2 regions of the Ensifer sp. CCNWLY38 genome follow, and region 1 is predicted to be linked to the other one. Evidence: riboswitches for the same ligand, from Rfam matches in the RefSeq annotation. Region 1 holds a riboswitch; the other holds the start of a gene.
The links. Region 1 has a riboswitch for thiamine pyrophosphate ahead of thiO (glycine oxidase ThiO). Riboswitches for the same ligand answer to the same signal wherever they lie in the genome.

Region 1 (6,997 bases):
GCTGCCTTCGGTGCCGAGGGTTTCGGTGAACACGCGATTGGCGCAGGTCCTGAGATCATCGAACTCCGCCCGCCGCCGAGGCTCATCCACGAGTGTCACAAGAGCCTCGCGGACGGCAGCGGCAATGAGCGGCGAAGGCGCAGTCGCATAGATGAAGTTGCGAGCACGGTTGACGAGGTAGTCGCAGAGCACCGCATTTGCGCTGATCAGAGCACCGGAGACGCCGAGCGCCTTGCCGCAGGTGTGGAGAACGACGAGATTCCGTCGGCCTTCCAATTCCGCGGCCAGACCGCGGCCGTCGGGCCCGAAGACGCCGGTCGCATGCGCTTCGTCGACCACCAGAAAACCATCATGCCGCGCCGCAATCGCGGCGAGATCCGCAAGCGGCGCCCGGTCGCCGTCCATCGAATAGAGGCTTTCGACGGCAATCCAGGGATGTCCCATGCCGCCGTGCTTGCGCCACGTGCCGATCGCATCGGCGAAGGCGTCGACGTCGTTGTGCTTGACCGCGACCGCGCCGGCCCTGCTTGCGGCGATACCCTCATGGGCACTCGCATGGATCAGGGCATCGTGGACGATGATGTCGTCGCGCTGCGGCAGCGTCGAAAACAAGGCGGCATTGGCCGCATAGCCGCTACCGAAGAACAGCGTTCGCTCCGCGCCAAAGAAGGTGGCCGCCTCCGCCTCCAGCGCCTCATGTTCCGCATGGTTGCCGCGCAACAGCCGCGAACCGCCGGCCCCGACCGGCACGCCGCGCTCGATCGCTGCGACAATTGCAGCCTTCAGGCGCGGCGATCCGGCGAGGCCAAGATAGTCGTTCGAGGTGAAGTCGATGCCGTCCCCGGCGACGAGCTCGCGCCGACGCCCCTTGCGCTCGAGGCCATGAAGCGTCTTCTCCTGGCGAGCGAAGAGGCCCGCGGTCATTCGGCCGCTTCCGGTTCTGCCGTAAGCGCCATCGGCTTCAGCCCGAGGCGGCGGAAGAGGGCCGCATCGTAGTCCTCGCCGGGGTTGTCGGCCGTCAGCAGCGTCTCGCCGACGAAGATAGAATTGGCGCCGGCGAAGAAACAGAGCGCCTGCATCTCGTCGCTCATATCGGTGCGGCCGGCCGAAAGGCGGACATGCGACTGTGGCATCAGGATGCGCGCCAGCGCGATGGTGCGAACGAAATCGATCGGATCGACCGGCGCCGCATCGGCAAGCTTCGAGCCCGGAATCGGAATCAGCATGTTGATCGGCACGCTTTCGGGGGGCACCGGCAGATTGGCGAGCGTCACCAGCATCGAGATCCGATCGTCAGCCGTCTCGCCCATGCCGAGAATACCGCCTGCGCAGACCTTTATGCCCGCGTCGCGGACGTTCGCCAACGTTTCCAGCCGGTCGGCAAAACTGCGGGTGGTGATGATCTCGCCGTAGAAGCGCTCCGACGTATCGACATTGTGGTTGTAGTAATCGAGCCCGGCATCTGCGAGCCGCCCGGATTGTTCCGGCGTCAGCATGCCAAGCGTCATGCAGGTCTCCATGCCGAGCGACCGCACACCGCCGATCATGGCGACGATCGCCTCCATGTCGCGCTCCTTCGGGCTGCGCCAGGCGGCGCCCATGCAATAGCGCGTCGCGCCGCCGTCCCTCGCTTTCCGTGCTTCCGCAAGCACCCGCTCGACTTCCATCAGTTTCGACGCTTTCAGCCCCGTCGGGTAATGTGCCGACTGGCTGCAATAGCCGCAGTCTTCGGCGCAGCCGCCGGTCTTGATCGACAGCAGGCGGCTCATCTGGATGGCATTGGGGTCGAACTGGGCGCGGTGAACGGACTGGGCACGAAACAGAAGGTCGTTGAACGGCAAGTTATAGATTTCTTGCGCGTCGGCCAGACTCCAGGCGGTTTTGGCGGGCTTGGCGGCTCCCGAGGTCGGCTCGGTCGAACTGTTTGTGTCCAGCATGTTCGTTCACTTCCCTGTTTGCGGCAAAGCAAAATAGATAGAATCCATTATTATCTATAATTTTCACGGACACCGCATCAAGCAACCACCTAAAAGGAGAGCGTACGCTAATTAATCAACCATCGCGTGCTTATGTGCGCCTCGACGGCTGCGGTCAGAAGGGCAAATACCGCGACTTTCCGCCGCGGCGGCATCAGCTGATGGCGATAACAGCAACGGCCAGATGCCCGGATTTTCGGGACCTTGCGCCTTGCACTAGCCGTCGATCTCTCGACCAATGCCCGCTACCGACACCACCGAGCCTCAAGAACACACGTCCTTCCACTTTTTATAGATAATTTTTTGCGCACGAGGTACACACCGGCAGCCCTTGACAAAATCCGATCCAGCCGCTCAGTTTGAAGCATTCACCAGGGGTGTCCCGACAAGGGGCTGAGATTCTGCTAGGCGGTTTCCGCGGCGCAGTGACCCGTTGAACCTGATCCAGTTCATACTGGCGTAGGGACGGTGCAGACATCGCTGCCGCATTCGCGTTCGCGCGAGCAGATCTCGGCAAGGCGTCCTTCCCTCTCTTCCGGTCCGAGCTGGGTCTCCAACAATGGAGCCTCGGCAATGCGTATCTTCATCGCGATTCTGCTTCCTTCAGACCGACGTTCGGCTCGCCGCAGCTGGGCGCATTGACCATGCGCGCCCTGATCAAAGGTGCCGGCGTCGTCGGGCTGACCTTGGCGCATGAGCTGATCGCCCGCGGCGTCGAGGTGGCCGTTGCCGAGCGGCAGCCGGACTTCGGCGGGGCGGCCTCGTGGTTTGCCGGCGGCATGCTGGCGCCCTGGTGTGAACGCGAGAGCGCCGAGGAAACGGTGCTGACGCGCGGCATCGACGCCATCGACTGGTGGGACCGCGCGCTTCCGGGCGAAGTGTCGCGCAACGGCACCCTCGTCGTCGCTCCGCCGCGAGACGCCGGTGAACTCAAACGCTTCGCTTCGCGCACGACCGGCTTCGAATGGCTCGACGAAAAAGCGATCGCAAGGATCGAGCCGGCGCTTGCCGGACGCTTCCGAGAGGCGCTGTTCTTCCCGGGCGAGGCGCATCTCGACCCTCGTCGAGCGCTAGTCCTGCTGCGGCAAAAGCTCGTCGAGCACGGCGTCGCCTTCATCGGCGAGGTGGATAGTAACAGCGACAGCGATCTGATTGCCGACTGCAGCGGCGCTTCGCGCATCGGCGCCATCGCCGGCCTGCGCGGCGTGCGCGGCGAGATGCTCTATCTGCAGACCGGCGAAGTGGAATTGTCGCGGCCAGTCCGCCTGATCCATCCGCGTATCCCGCTCTACATCGTGCCGCGCGGCGATGGCCTCTTCATGTGCGGGGCGACCATGATCGAAACCGACGACGGCGGTCCGATCACCGCCCGCTCGCTGATGGAGTTGCTGAACGCAGCCTATGCGCTTCACCCCGCCTTCGGCGAGGCGCGCCTTCTCGAAACCGGCACCGGCGTCCGGCCGGCCTTTGCCGACAATCTGCCGCGCGTCACGCGTGCCGGAACCACCATCACGCTCAACGGGCTCTACCGCCACGGCTTCCTGCTTTCACCGGCCTTGGCCGAGGAAGCGGCGGATCTTGCCCTTGCCCGGAACCTGAAGGGAGACGCCGCATGAAATTGACCGTCAACGGCGAGGATCACGACCTCACAGTCACGACCCTTGCCGAACTCCTGGCCGCACTCGACTTCGAAGGGGACTGGCTTGCCACCGCCGTCAACGGCGAGCTGGTGCACCGAGCCGACCGTTCGGCCCATTCCCTCAGTGATCGCGACCGGATCGAAATTCTCTCGCCGATGAAAGGAGGCTGAGACATGCTGACGCTTTATGGACAGGAACTGCGTTCCCGCCTGCTTCTGGGCACCGCCCGCTACCCCTCGCCTGCCGCGCTCGAAGACGCGGTTCGTTCGTCGGCGACCGAGATCGTCACGGTTTCGCTGCGTCGCGAAACCGCCGGCGGCCGCCAGGGCGGCGCCTTCTTCGAACTGATCCGGTCGCTCGGCGTACATGTGCTGCCAAACACGGCCGGCTGCCACTCGGTGTCGGAGGCGGTGCTGACTGCCAAGATGGCACGCGAGGTCTTCGGCACCAACTGGATCAAGCTCGAAGTCATCGGCCATCAGGACACGCTTCAGCCCGACGTCTTCGGGCTGGTCGAGGCAGCACGCATCCTCTGCGCCGAAGGCTTCGAGGTCTTCCCCTACACGACCGACGACTTGGTGGTCGGCGAACGCCTCGTCGAGGCCGGATGTAGGGTGCTGATGCCCTGGTGCGCGCCGATCGGCAGCGCCATGGGGCCGCAGAACATCCCGGCGCTGCGAGCCATGCGGGCCCATTTTCCGGACATGCCGCTGATCGTCGATGCCGGCATCGGCCGACCCTCACACGCAACCACGGTGATGGAACTCGGCTTCGACGCGGTTCTGCTCAACACCGCCGTGGCCGGGGCAACGAAACCGGCCCTGATGGCCTCGGCCTTCGCCCGGGCAATCGACGCCGGACGCGATGCCTTCGAGGCGGGCATGCTCGAACCACGCGATTTTGCCGTTCCCTCCACGCCCGTCATCGGAAAGGCGGTGTTCGCGTGAAACTCGACCCCTTCTACCTCATCGTCGATAGCGCCCAATGGATCGAGCGGCTGGTGCCGCTCGGCGTGAAACTGGTGCAGCTTCGCGTCAAGGATCGTCCGGAAACGGAGCTTCGCGACGAGATCCGCGCGGCCAAGGCGATCTGTGACCATCATGGGTGCCAGCTCGTCGTCAACGACTACTGGCGCCTCGCGATCGACGAGGGCTGCGATTTCGTCCATCTCGGCCAGGAGGATCTCGCGGATGCGGATCTTGCCGCAATCCGCTCTTCCGGCGTGAAGCTCGGCCTCAGCACCCACGACGAGAGGGAGTTGGTGACGGCGCTTGCCGCCAAACCTGACTATGTCGCGCTCGGACCGATCTATCCGACGATCCTCAAGCAGATGAAATGGGATCCGCAGGGGCTGCCGCGCCTCTCCGCCTGGCGGGAGCGCGTCACGCCGCTGCCGCTCGTTGCGATCGGCGGCCTCAATATCGACCGGATTGCCGGCGTCTTCGAGCATGGCGCCGACAGCGCCGCGGTCGTCACCGATATCACGCTGAATGCCGATCCCGAGGGGCGGACGCGGGAGTGGATTGCACGCACCGCGCCGTGGCGCTGATCCAGGAAAACAGCAGGATCACCTGACGGCGCGGCTCTGCCTCAGGCAATCGCCAGTCCGGAAAGCCAGGCCGAACCCAGGCCGTGCTTGTCGCAATAGGCGGTAAGCCGGTCGCGCGTTTTGCCCGGCCGGTCGAGACCGAGAAAGCGGGAAGCGTTCCTCCAGAGGATATTCTGCTGGTGCTCGTCGCTGACGCTAGCGAGCGTCATCTGCTCGACTATTCTCGAAACATAGGCGTTGTAGTCCTTCTCCAGCGCCATCATCGACCAGTCGGTGCCGAACATGAGATGGCGGGCGTCGGGGTCATAATCATCAAGCCATTCGTCCAGCAGCTGCCGGATCTTCGCGTGAAGATTCTTGTCGTCGCTGCTGACCAGCTCGCTGAGATAACTCAAATCCGCGAACAGGTTCGGGCGACGCTCGTGATCGATCGTCCTGCCGATGATCTCTTCCCAGGTCGGCGGCCCGGAAAACTTGTCCTGGGCACAGGAGACCATCACGCCCGTCGGCGCCCCCGGGCGCAGGATTTCGTCGAAGGCGCCGAAATGCGCCAGGTTGATCCGCAGCTTGTCGTACTGGTTCGTGTCGAGCAGCTTCTTCCAATAGGCGGGGCTTGCAAGATTGCCATAGCCGCAGCCGGCCCCGATGCTGTTTTCCGCATGGGCCATGATCGGCACATCGTTGTCGCGACACCAGACGTAAAGCCGCTTGAGCGCGGCATCGATCGCCGGATCCGCATTGCCCCACGCCTTGAAGCCCATCGGCGGATAGATTTTGACGCCGATGAAGCCCTTTTCCATGATCGCATACTGGACGCTTGCCAGCGATGAACCCGGCCTTTGCGCTTCCCGATGCGGATCGAAGCCGACGAAGCTGTGCATGCGGATGCCGTGCTTCCTGGTGACGATCTGCTGGACCTCGTCCATGACATCGATCTGGTCGCGCTGTGGCGACGATGTCCCGTGAAGCGATCTATCGAAGTCCAGGATGCTCGGCGTGATCAGAGAGAGCCGACATTTGGACGCGAAGATCTTGATATAGGCTTCCGCCAGGTTTTCCCGATAGTCTTGCATCAGCCGGACGAAGGAAAGATAGGTTCCGATCTGGTCGTGCGCCTTTGCAGCGGTGGCCAACGTATCGACATCCTCTTCACTCACACCGCCGTCCGAACGCCGCTGGAATGTCTGCAGATTGGGCGCGCCGCCGAGCTGGCGCAGCAGGCCGTCGTAGTCAGGCGATTCGCCGACGCTGCGCCTCGAGAACGTCGAGCGTTGCTCGTCTGCGCGCGCGACCAGCTCCCTTATCGCGACGCGCAATTGTTCATCCTTGCGCCGCGCGAGCTCGGCGTCGGAAAGCCGCCGCGCGCCTTTTTTCAGAACAGCAAGTTCATGCTTGGCTTTGGGCGCGACGTCGCCAAGCGCTGTCACCAGGAAGACCACCAGGGCATTTTCCAGCCCCTTCGCCTCCTGCGCGTTCGAGGAGAGCCTTTTCTCCGGCATCTTCTCGCGCAGCGCCACGTAGCGAACCAGACCATCCACCGGCACATCGGCCGCATTGAAGAAATGGCAATGAACATCGATGATCGGATGACTGAGACTGCAGGCGCCGGGCGAAGGCAGATGCCGGCACCCGGAAAGCACATTTGCAAGCACGCCCGCCGAAACCAGCCGCAAGACATCGCGGCGCGTCACGGCGGCGACCGGACCAGCCCAGTCGACCCCCATCGTCCCCTCCTGTTGCGAGACCCCCTCGAACAATCGGGCAAACATTACTCCGTCCGAAAGCCGCGCGAAACAGATATTTACTTGCCGTTACTGGCGTCCCCTAGATCA
Region 2 (6,997 bases), on a different contig from region 1:
CCATCGCGGCAAAGCCGACCATCAGCAAGAAGATCGACTGCCAGCCGAAAAGGCCGAGCGCCAGGCCGCCGAGCGTCGGCGACAAGGCTGGCCCCAGCGCCAGCATCATGCCGATCATGTTCATGATCCGCGCCGCTTCGGTCCCGGTGAACTGGTCCCGCACGATCGCCCGCGCCACCGTCATGCCGACGGAAGCACCGATACCCTGTACCAGGCGCCCGGCGAGCAGCACCGCAACCGACGGCGCAAAGGCAGCCATCAGGCTGCCGACGAGATAGATCGCCATGAAGATCAGCGTCGCGCGGCGGCGTCCGATAACATCGGAGAGCGTGCCGGAAACGAGCTGGGCAAAGGCGAAGCCGGCGAAATAGAGCGACAGCGTCATCTTGATCGCCGCTTCGCTCGACGAAAACGCCCGTACCAGCTCCGGCATGGCCGGCGTATAGAGAGCCATGGAAACAGGCCCGAGCGCCACCAGGAAGGCCCCGATGATGCTCGTCCGCCGTTCGCTCATGCGGCGTGTCATCGCGGGGTCCCGGGCTGGTCCTCGGACTTCTCCGCTGTCTCCTTGCCGGCAAGGCACGGGTCAAGCTCACGCAAGTTGTCGCGCAGGATGCGCAGATTGGCGCAGAGAACCTCGCGCGTCGCCTCGTCGAGCCCCGCGGTATAGGCGTTCATCATCTCCCGCAGCCCCGTCATCAGCTCGGTGAGTAGCGGGCCGGCCTTCTCGGTGATGGCGACGTTCTTGGCGCGGCGATCTGCCGGATCCGGCACGCGGGCAACAAGGCCCATCGCCTCCAGCCGATCGAGATAGGCCGAAAGCGTCATCGGCTCGATACCCATACGGGTGGCGATTTCGGCCTGCTTGATGCCTTCTTTGAGCACAACCTGGATCAGCGTGCGGGCCTCGCCGGGCGTGATGCCCAGATCCATGGCATTGACCTTGCGGTCGAAAGCTCCGCGCAAAAGGCGCGAGACGTCCGTGAGCAGCATTCCGATGGTTTCTGATTCAAGTTTGAAGGGCATCAGGATCGTTCACAAATGATATAATAAGTTTTTCTTATCATATCCCCTGACGCCGTTCAACGCGTCACTGGTTGCAGCTAGCCTTCGAGCTCCTCGCGCAGCATTTCGAGCTCCAGCCACTCTTCCTCCATGCGCGCGAGATCCGCACGAAGCTTCTCCAGTTCCTGGGCGAGCTTCGCAAAGGCATTTGGATCTTTTGTGAAAAGATTGGGATCAGCCATCTTTTCTTCGCGCTTGGCGGCCTCGGCCTCTGCCTTGGCGATCTCCTTCGGCAGGTTTTCGAGCGCGAATTTCTGCTTGTAGGAAAGCTTGCCCTTGGCGGCCTTCGGCGCATCGGCGGCGGGTGCAGCGGCGTCGGCTTTGGCCTTTTCCGCCTTTTCTGCCTTGCGCTTCTCTTCAATCGCGCCCTTGCGCTGCGCCATCATGTCGGAATAGCCGCCGGCATACTCGATCCAGCGGCCATCCGGCTCCTCCGGGTTTGCCGGCGCGATCGTCGAGGTGACGGTGCGATCGAGGAAGTCGCGGTCGTGGCTGACGAGAATGACCGTTCCGGCAAAGCCGGCGACGATCTCCTGCAAGAGGTCCAGCGTCTCGATGTCGAGGTCGTTGGTCGGCTCGTCGAGGATCAGAAGATTGGTCGCCCGCGAAAGGATGCGCGCCAGCATCAGCCGAGCGCGCTCGCCACCCGAGAGCTCGCGGATCGGCGTGCGCGCCTGCTCCGGCTGGAACAGGAAATCCTTCATGTAGCCGGTAACGTGGCGCTGCTCGCCGTTGACGAGCAGGTTGTCGCCGCGGCCGTCGGTCAGGTAATGGGCCAGCGTGTCGTCCAGGTTGAGGTCTTCGCGCTTCTGGTCGAGCGTCGCCATTTCGAGGTTGGTGCCGAGCTTGACCGTGCCAGCGTCCGGCTCGATCTGACCGGTCAACATCTTGAGGAGCGTCGTCTTGCCGGCACCGTTCGGGCCGACCAGACCGATGCGGTCACCGCGATGGACGCGGATCGAGAAGGGCGCGACGATGGTGCGGTCACCATAGGCCTTGCTGACCTTTTCGGCCTCGATCACCAGCTTGCCGGACTCCTTGGCGTCAGCTGCCGTTGCCTGCACGGTGCCTTGAGGCCCCTTGTGGCCGCGATAGACCGCCCGCATGGTCTGCAACTCGCCGAGGCGGCGCATGTTGCGCTTACGCCGCGCGGTCACGCCGTAGCGCAGCCAGTGCTCCTCGCGCTCGATCGCCTTGCCGAGCTTGTGCTGTTCCAGTTCCTCGGCCTCCAGCACCTCGTCGCGCCAGGCTTCGAAATGGCCAAAGCCGCGATCGAGCCGGCGCGACTGGCCGCGATCGAGCCAGACGGTCGCCGTCGACACCTTCTCCAGGAAGCGCCGATCGTGCGAGATCAGCACCAGCGCCGAACGGCTGCGGGTAAGCTCATCTTCCAGCCATTCGATCGTCGGCAGGTCGAGATGGTTGGTCGGTTCGTCAAGCAGCAAGATGTCAGGTTCCGGCGCCATGACGCGCGCCAATGCCGCGCGGCGCGCCTCACCGCCCGAAAGGCGCGTCGGGTCTTCTTCGCCGGTTAGGCCCAGATGCTGCAGCAGGTAGGCGACGCGATAGGGATCGTCGCTCGGGCCGAGACCGGCTTCGGCATAGGCCTGCACCGTGTCGTAGCCGTCGAAATCCGGCGCCTGGTGCAGATAGCGGATGGTCGCGGAGGGATGGCGGAACACCTCGCCCGATTGCGCTTCCGCGAGACCCGCGGCGATCTTCATCAAGGTCGACTTGCCCGAGCCATTGCGCCCGACCAGGCAGATGCGGTCGCCCGGCTCCACTTGCAGGTTGGCACCGGCAAGCAGCGGCGCGCCGCCGAAGGTCAAGAAGATATCGTCGAGTTTCAGAATGGGAGGCGCCAAGGCTCAGGCTCCGGAAAGATCATAGGGGCGGGCAAGCACGATGGCGCGTCCGCTCTTGAGGCTGAAGCGAAGGGGACCCTCCGCAACGTTGGAAACGGTTCGGGACGATCCGAACGGCAGGGTGAAATCATCAAGCGGATAGCGCGCATTGACGATCGAAAGGCCGGTCAGCTCGGTCAATCCCAGCACCGAAAAGAGGCAACCTTTCGGCAGGTCGAGATCGAGCGCACCGGCCAGCAGCGGGTAGGCTTCTTCCTCGCCAGATGTCATCACCACCGAAAGCCCGCGCTCGGCAAGCGCTGCTGCCTGCAGCAGGTGCAGGAAGGCATGGTCGCTGCGGCTGCCGCCAAGCGCGCCGGCAAAGATCAGCCGGTCGGCCCCGCGAGATAGCGCGGCTTCCACCGCAATCTCGCCATCCGTCGCAGCCTTTGCCGCCGGATAGGGCTCGCGTGGAACCGAGGCGAAGTCGGACAGCAGGGCGTCTTCGGTCGAATCGAAATCGCCGACCCAGACATCCGGCACGACGCCGAGCAGGCGCGCATGGCGCATGCCGCCGTCAGCGGCAACGAAGCGGCTGCCGCTGAGCTGCTCTGACAGCCGGCTGGTCACCGAGAGGGCGCCGCCAAGCAAAATGGTGAAGGTCGATCGAGCCATGGCAATGCCCATAGCGCAAAGGATCGCGGAAGGAAAACGAAGAAAACCGCAAACCGCTGCGATCGCAGCAATTTGCCGTAGCCATCAGTGCCCTTCCGGCACCGGTTCCGGGAACAGCATGCCGGCATAGATCCCGGGTGTTGAATCGGGAATTTCGATCGCGCCTGCCACGCGCTCGTAGAACTTCGCCGGGCCGACGCCACCGATGATCGCATAGCCATAGCCGGCGTCGCGCATCGCCGTCAGGCTCGCAAGCAGCAGCGCTTCGCCGATACCTTGCCCGCGCATGCTTTCATCGACGCCGGTCGGGCCGAAGAAGCCGAGCGCCGTGACGTCATGGCAGGAAAAGCCGACGATCTTTTCGTCATGCACCGCGATGTGCATGCGCGTCGGGGTCGAGGAGAAGGCAGCCTCCGCTTCGCCCGCCCAGCCGGCACCAAACGTCTTTTCGATCCAGGAGACCACCAGACGGCGTTCCGGCGCCATGGCGCGACGGATGCTGATGCCTGAACCAAGCCGCGACTGGGGCTCTGCCGGAAGGGCATAAAGTCGAACGAGCATATCTGGCATGGCGTTTCCTCCTTGCGGCTAAGCGTGATGGTGTCATAGCGCAGTTACCGTTTGGCGGAAACGCCCAGCGCAAAATGGGCTCGACCCATGCATCGGCCATTCCAAACACCGCTTGCCATGGAGCCAACGCAGCGGTAAATCTCTTGCCGCTCTAACGGGGTGCCTCCCGACCGCGAAGCGGCCGGAGGCTGAGAGGCGTCAAAACGCCAACCCGCGGAACCTGATCCGGCTCATACCGGCGGAGGGATTAGACGCGATCGCACCGATACGCCCTTTTCCCGTGCAACAACGAACTTTGGGAGAGGTGCTTCGCATGTCCAATTCTTCACAGCTCAAAATACTTAGCCGGCTAGCGCTCAGCGCAGCGGCAAGCCTTGCCTTCGCCAGTGGCGCTGCTGCTGCCGACAAGACGCTGACGGTCTACACCTACGAAAGCTTCATCACCGAATGGGGTCCGGGCGCCAAGGTCGCGGAAGCCTTCGAAAAGACCTGCGAGTGCAAGGTCAACTATGTCGGCGTCGCCGACGGCGTTGAGCTCTTGACCCGTCTGAAGCTCGAAGGGCAAGCTTCGAAGGCCGACATCGTGCTCGGCCTCGACACCAACCTCGTGGCGGAAGCCAAGGCGACCGGCTTCTTCGCGCAGCATGGCATCGAAGCCAAGGATCTGAAGGTTCCGGGCGGTTTCTCCGATGACACTTTCCTGCCCTACGACTACGGCCATTTCGCCGTCGTCTATGACACCGAGACCCTGAAGACACCGCCGAAGAGCCTCAAGGACCTGGTCGAAGGCGACGCGTCGCAGAAGATCGTCATCGAGGATCCGCGCACCTCGACGCCGGGCCTTGGTCTGCTGCTCTGGGTCAAGGCGGTCTACGGTGACGAGGCGGGCGCCGCCTGGGCAAAGCTCAAGGATCGGGTTCTCACGGTCACCCCCGGCTGGTCGGAAGCCTACGGCCTCTTCACCAAGGGCGAAGCGCCGATGGTGCTCTCCTACACCACCTCGCCCGCCTACCACATGGTCGCTGAGAACACCGAGCGCTACCAGGCGGCCACCTTCTCGGAAGGTCACTACATCCAGATCGAGGTCGCCGGCATGACCAAAAATGCCAAGGAGCCAGAACTGGCAAAACAGTTTCTCGCCTTCATGACCGGGCCGGAGTTCCAGTCGATCATCCCGACGACCAACTGGATGATGCCGGTCGCAGCGACTAAGGAGCCGCTGCCGGACGCCTTCAACAAGCTGGTCAACCCGGAGAAGACCTTCCTGCTGCCATCGGAAGAGGTCGCGAAGAACCGCAAGGCCTGGATCGACGAGTGGCTTGCTGCCATGAGCAAGAACTGAGGCCGGATTGTTCGCACTTCGCGAAAACCGCATGACTGTTGTCGCCGGGGCATTTTGCCTCGGCGCCTTCCTGCTCTTCGTCGGCCTGGCGATCGCTGCCTTGCTCGCCCAGACCGGCGGCACCGACGAAGGCACCCTGTTCGATGCCTATATCTGGCGCGTCACCCGCTTCACGCTGCTGCAGGCTAGCCTTTCCACTCTGCTGTCCGTGCTATTCGCGATACCGGTGGCACGGGCGCTGGCGCGGCGGCCGCAGTTTTTCGGCCGGATCTGGCTGTTGCGGCTGATGGCGCTGCCGCTCGGCCTGCCCGTTCTCGTCGGCGCACTCGGGCTGATCGAGATCTGGGGACGCCAGGGCTTCCTCAATTCCGGCCTGCGCTGGCTCGGCCTCGAGCAATCGATCAGCATCTATGGCCTGTTCGGCATCCTTCTTGCCCATGTCTTCTTCAACATGCCGCTCGCGGCGCGCCTGTTCCTGGCCGGCCTCGAGCGCATTCCGGCCGAATACTGGCGCAGCGCTGCCAATCTCGGCATGCCCTCCCGAGCGCTCTTCCGCTTCATCGAATGGCCTGTCCTGCGCGGCCTGCTGCCGGGCGCGGCCGGCCTCGTCTTCATGCTCTGCGCCACCAGCTTCACGCTCGTGCTGACGCTTGGCGGCGGGCCCGCTGCCAGCACCATCGAGGTCGCGATCTATCAGGCGCTGCGCTTCGATTTCGATCCGCCACGCGCCATCGCGCTGTCCGGCCTGCAGATCGCCATGACCGGTATCCTGCTTCTCATCCTCAGACGACTGGCAACGGAGCCGGAAGAGGGCATGACCGGCGGCCGCACGGTTAGGCGCTTCGATGGCGCAACGACAGCGGCGCGGTTCAACGATGGCGCCTGGATCATCCTGGCATTGCTCTTTCTCATCGCCCCGCTGATTGCGGTGGTCGTCTCCGGCCTGCAGGCCGATCTTCTGAAGCTCGCGCGCGATCCGAACGTGCACCGGGCGCTGATGACGAGTGCGGCGATCGCGCTCGCCTCGGCACTCGCCTCCGTCGCCATGGCGGCCATGATGATCCGCGCCGCAGCGACGGTCACCGCGCCACGCCATGCGGGCGCGCTGGCACACGGCCTTGCCGGTGCGATCGGCGCCAGTACCTCGCTGATCCTGCTGGTGCCGCCTGTCGTGCTCGGCGCCGGCTGGTTCCTGCTCCTTCGCCCCTTCGGCGATGTCGCGCGCTTTGCGCCTGTCATCATCGTCGCGATCAACGCCCTGATGGCGCTCCCCTTTGTCCACCGTATCCTGGCGCCGGCCATGGCGACGCATGCGGCGCGTTCCGAACGGCTGACAGCGAGCCTCGGCATCCGTGGCTTTCATCGCCTGCGATGGATCGACCTTCCCGCCCTCCGAAGGCCGCTGCTGATGGCGCTCTCCTTCGCCATGGCGCTGTCGCTCGGCGACCTCGGCGCCGTCGCCCTCTTCGGCTCGCAGGACATGGTGACGCTTCCCTGGCTG

Region 2: linked by a shared signal. The riboswitch ahead of thiB (thiamine ABC transporter substrate binding subunit) and the one ahead of thiO (glycine oxidase ThiO) in region 1 are both predicted to bind thiamine pyrophosphate.

The regions. Positions count from the first base shown of each region.
Region 1 is NZ_JBBBBO010000003.1:229,609-236,605, reverse strand. Features, by position in the region: gene V7S54_RS08170 (8-amino-7-oxononanoate synthase) at 1-924, opposite strand, end outside; gene bioB (biotin synthase BioB) at 921-1,937, opposite strand; TPP riboswitch at 2,340-2,460, shown strand; gene V7S54_RS08160 (hypothetical protein) at 2,426-2,563, opposite strand; gene thiO (glycine oxidase ThiO) at 2,621-3,592, shown strand; gene thiS (sulfur carrier protein ThiS) at 3,589-3,786, shown strand; gene V7S54_RS08145 (thiazole synthase) at 3,790-4,563, shown strand; gene V7S54_RS08140 (thiamine phosphate synthase) at 4,560-5,165, shown strand; gene V7S54_RS08135 (amidohydrolase family protein) at 5,207-6,889, opposite strand.
Region 2 is NZ_JBBBBO010000005.1:195,580-202,576, reverse strand. Features, by position in the region: gene V7S54_RS12960 (multidrug effflux MFS transporter) at 1-526, opposite strand, end outside; gene V7S54_RS12955 (MarR family winged helix-turn-helix transcriptional regulator) at 523-1,026, opposite strand; gene V7S54_RS12950 (ABC-F family ATP-binding cassette domain-containing protein) at 1,104-2,930, opposite strand; gene V7S54_RS12945 (thiamine diphosphokinase) at 2,934-3,584, opposite strand; gene V7S54_RS12940 (GNAT family N-acetyltransferase) at 3,669-4,154, opposite strand; TPP riboswitch at 4,300-4,418, shown strand; gene thiB (thiamine ABC transporter substrate binding subunit) at 4,468-5,496, shown strand; gene thiP (thiamine/thiamine pyrophosphate ABC transporter permease ThiP) at 5,528-6,997, shown strand, end outside.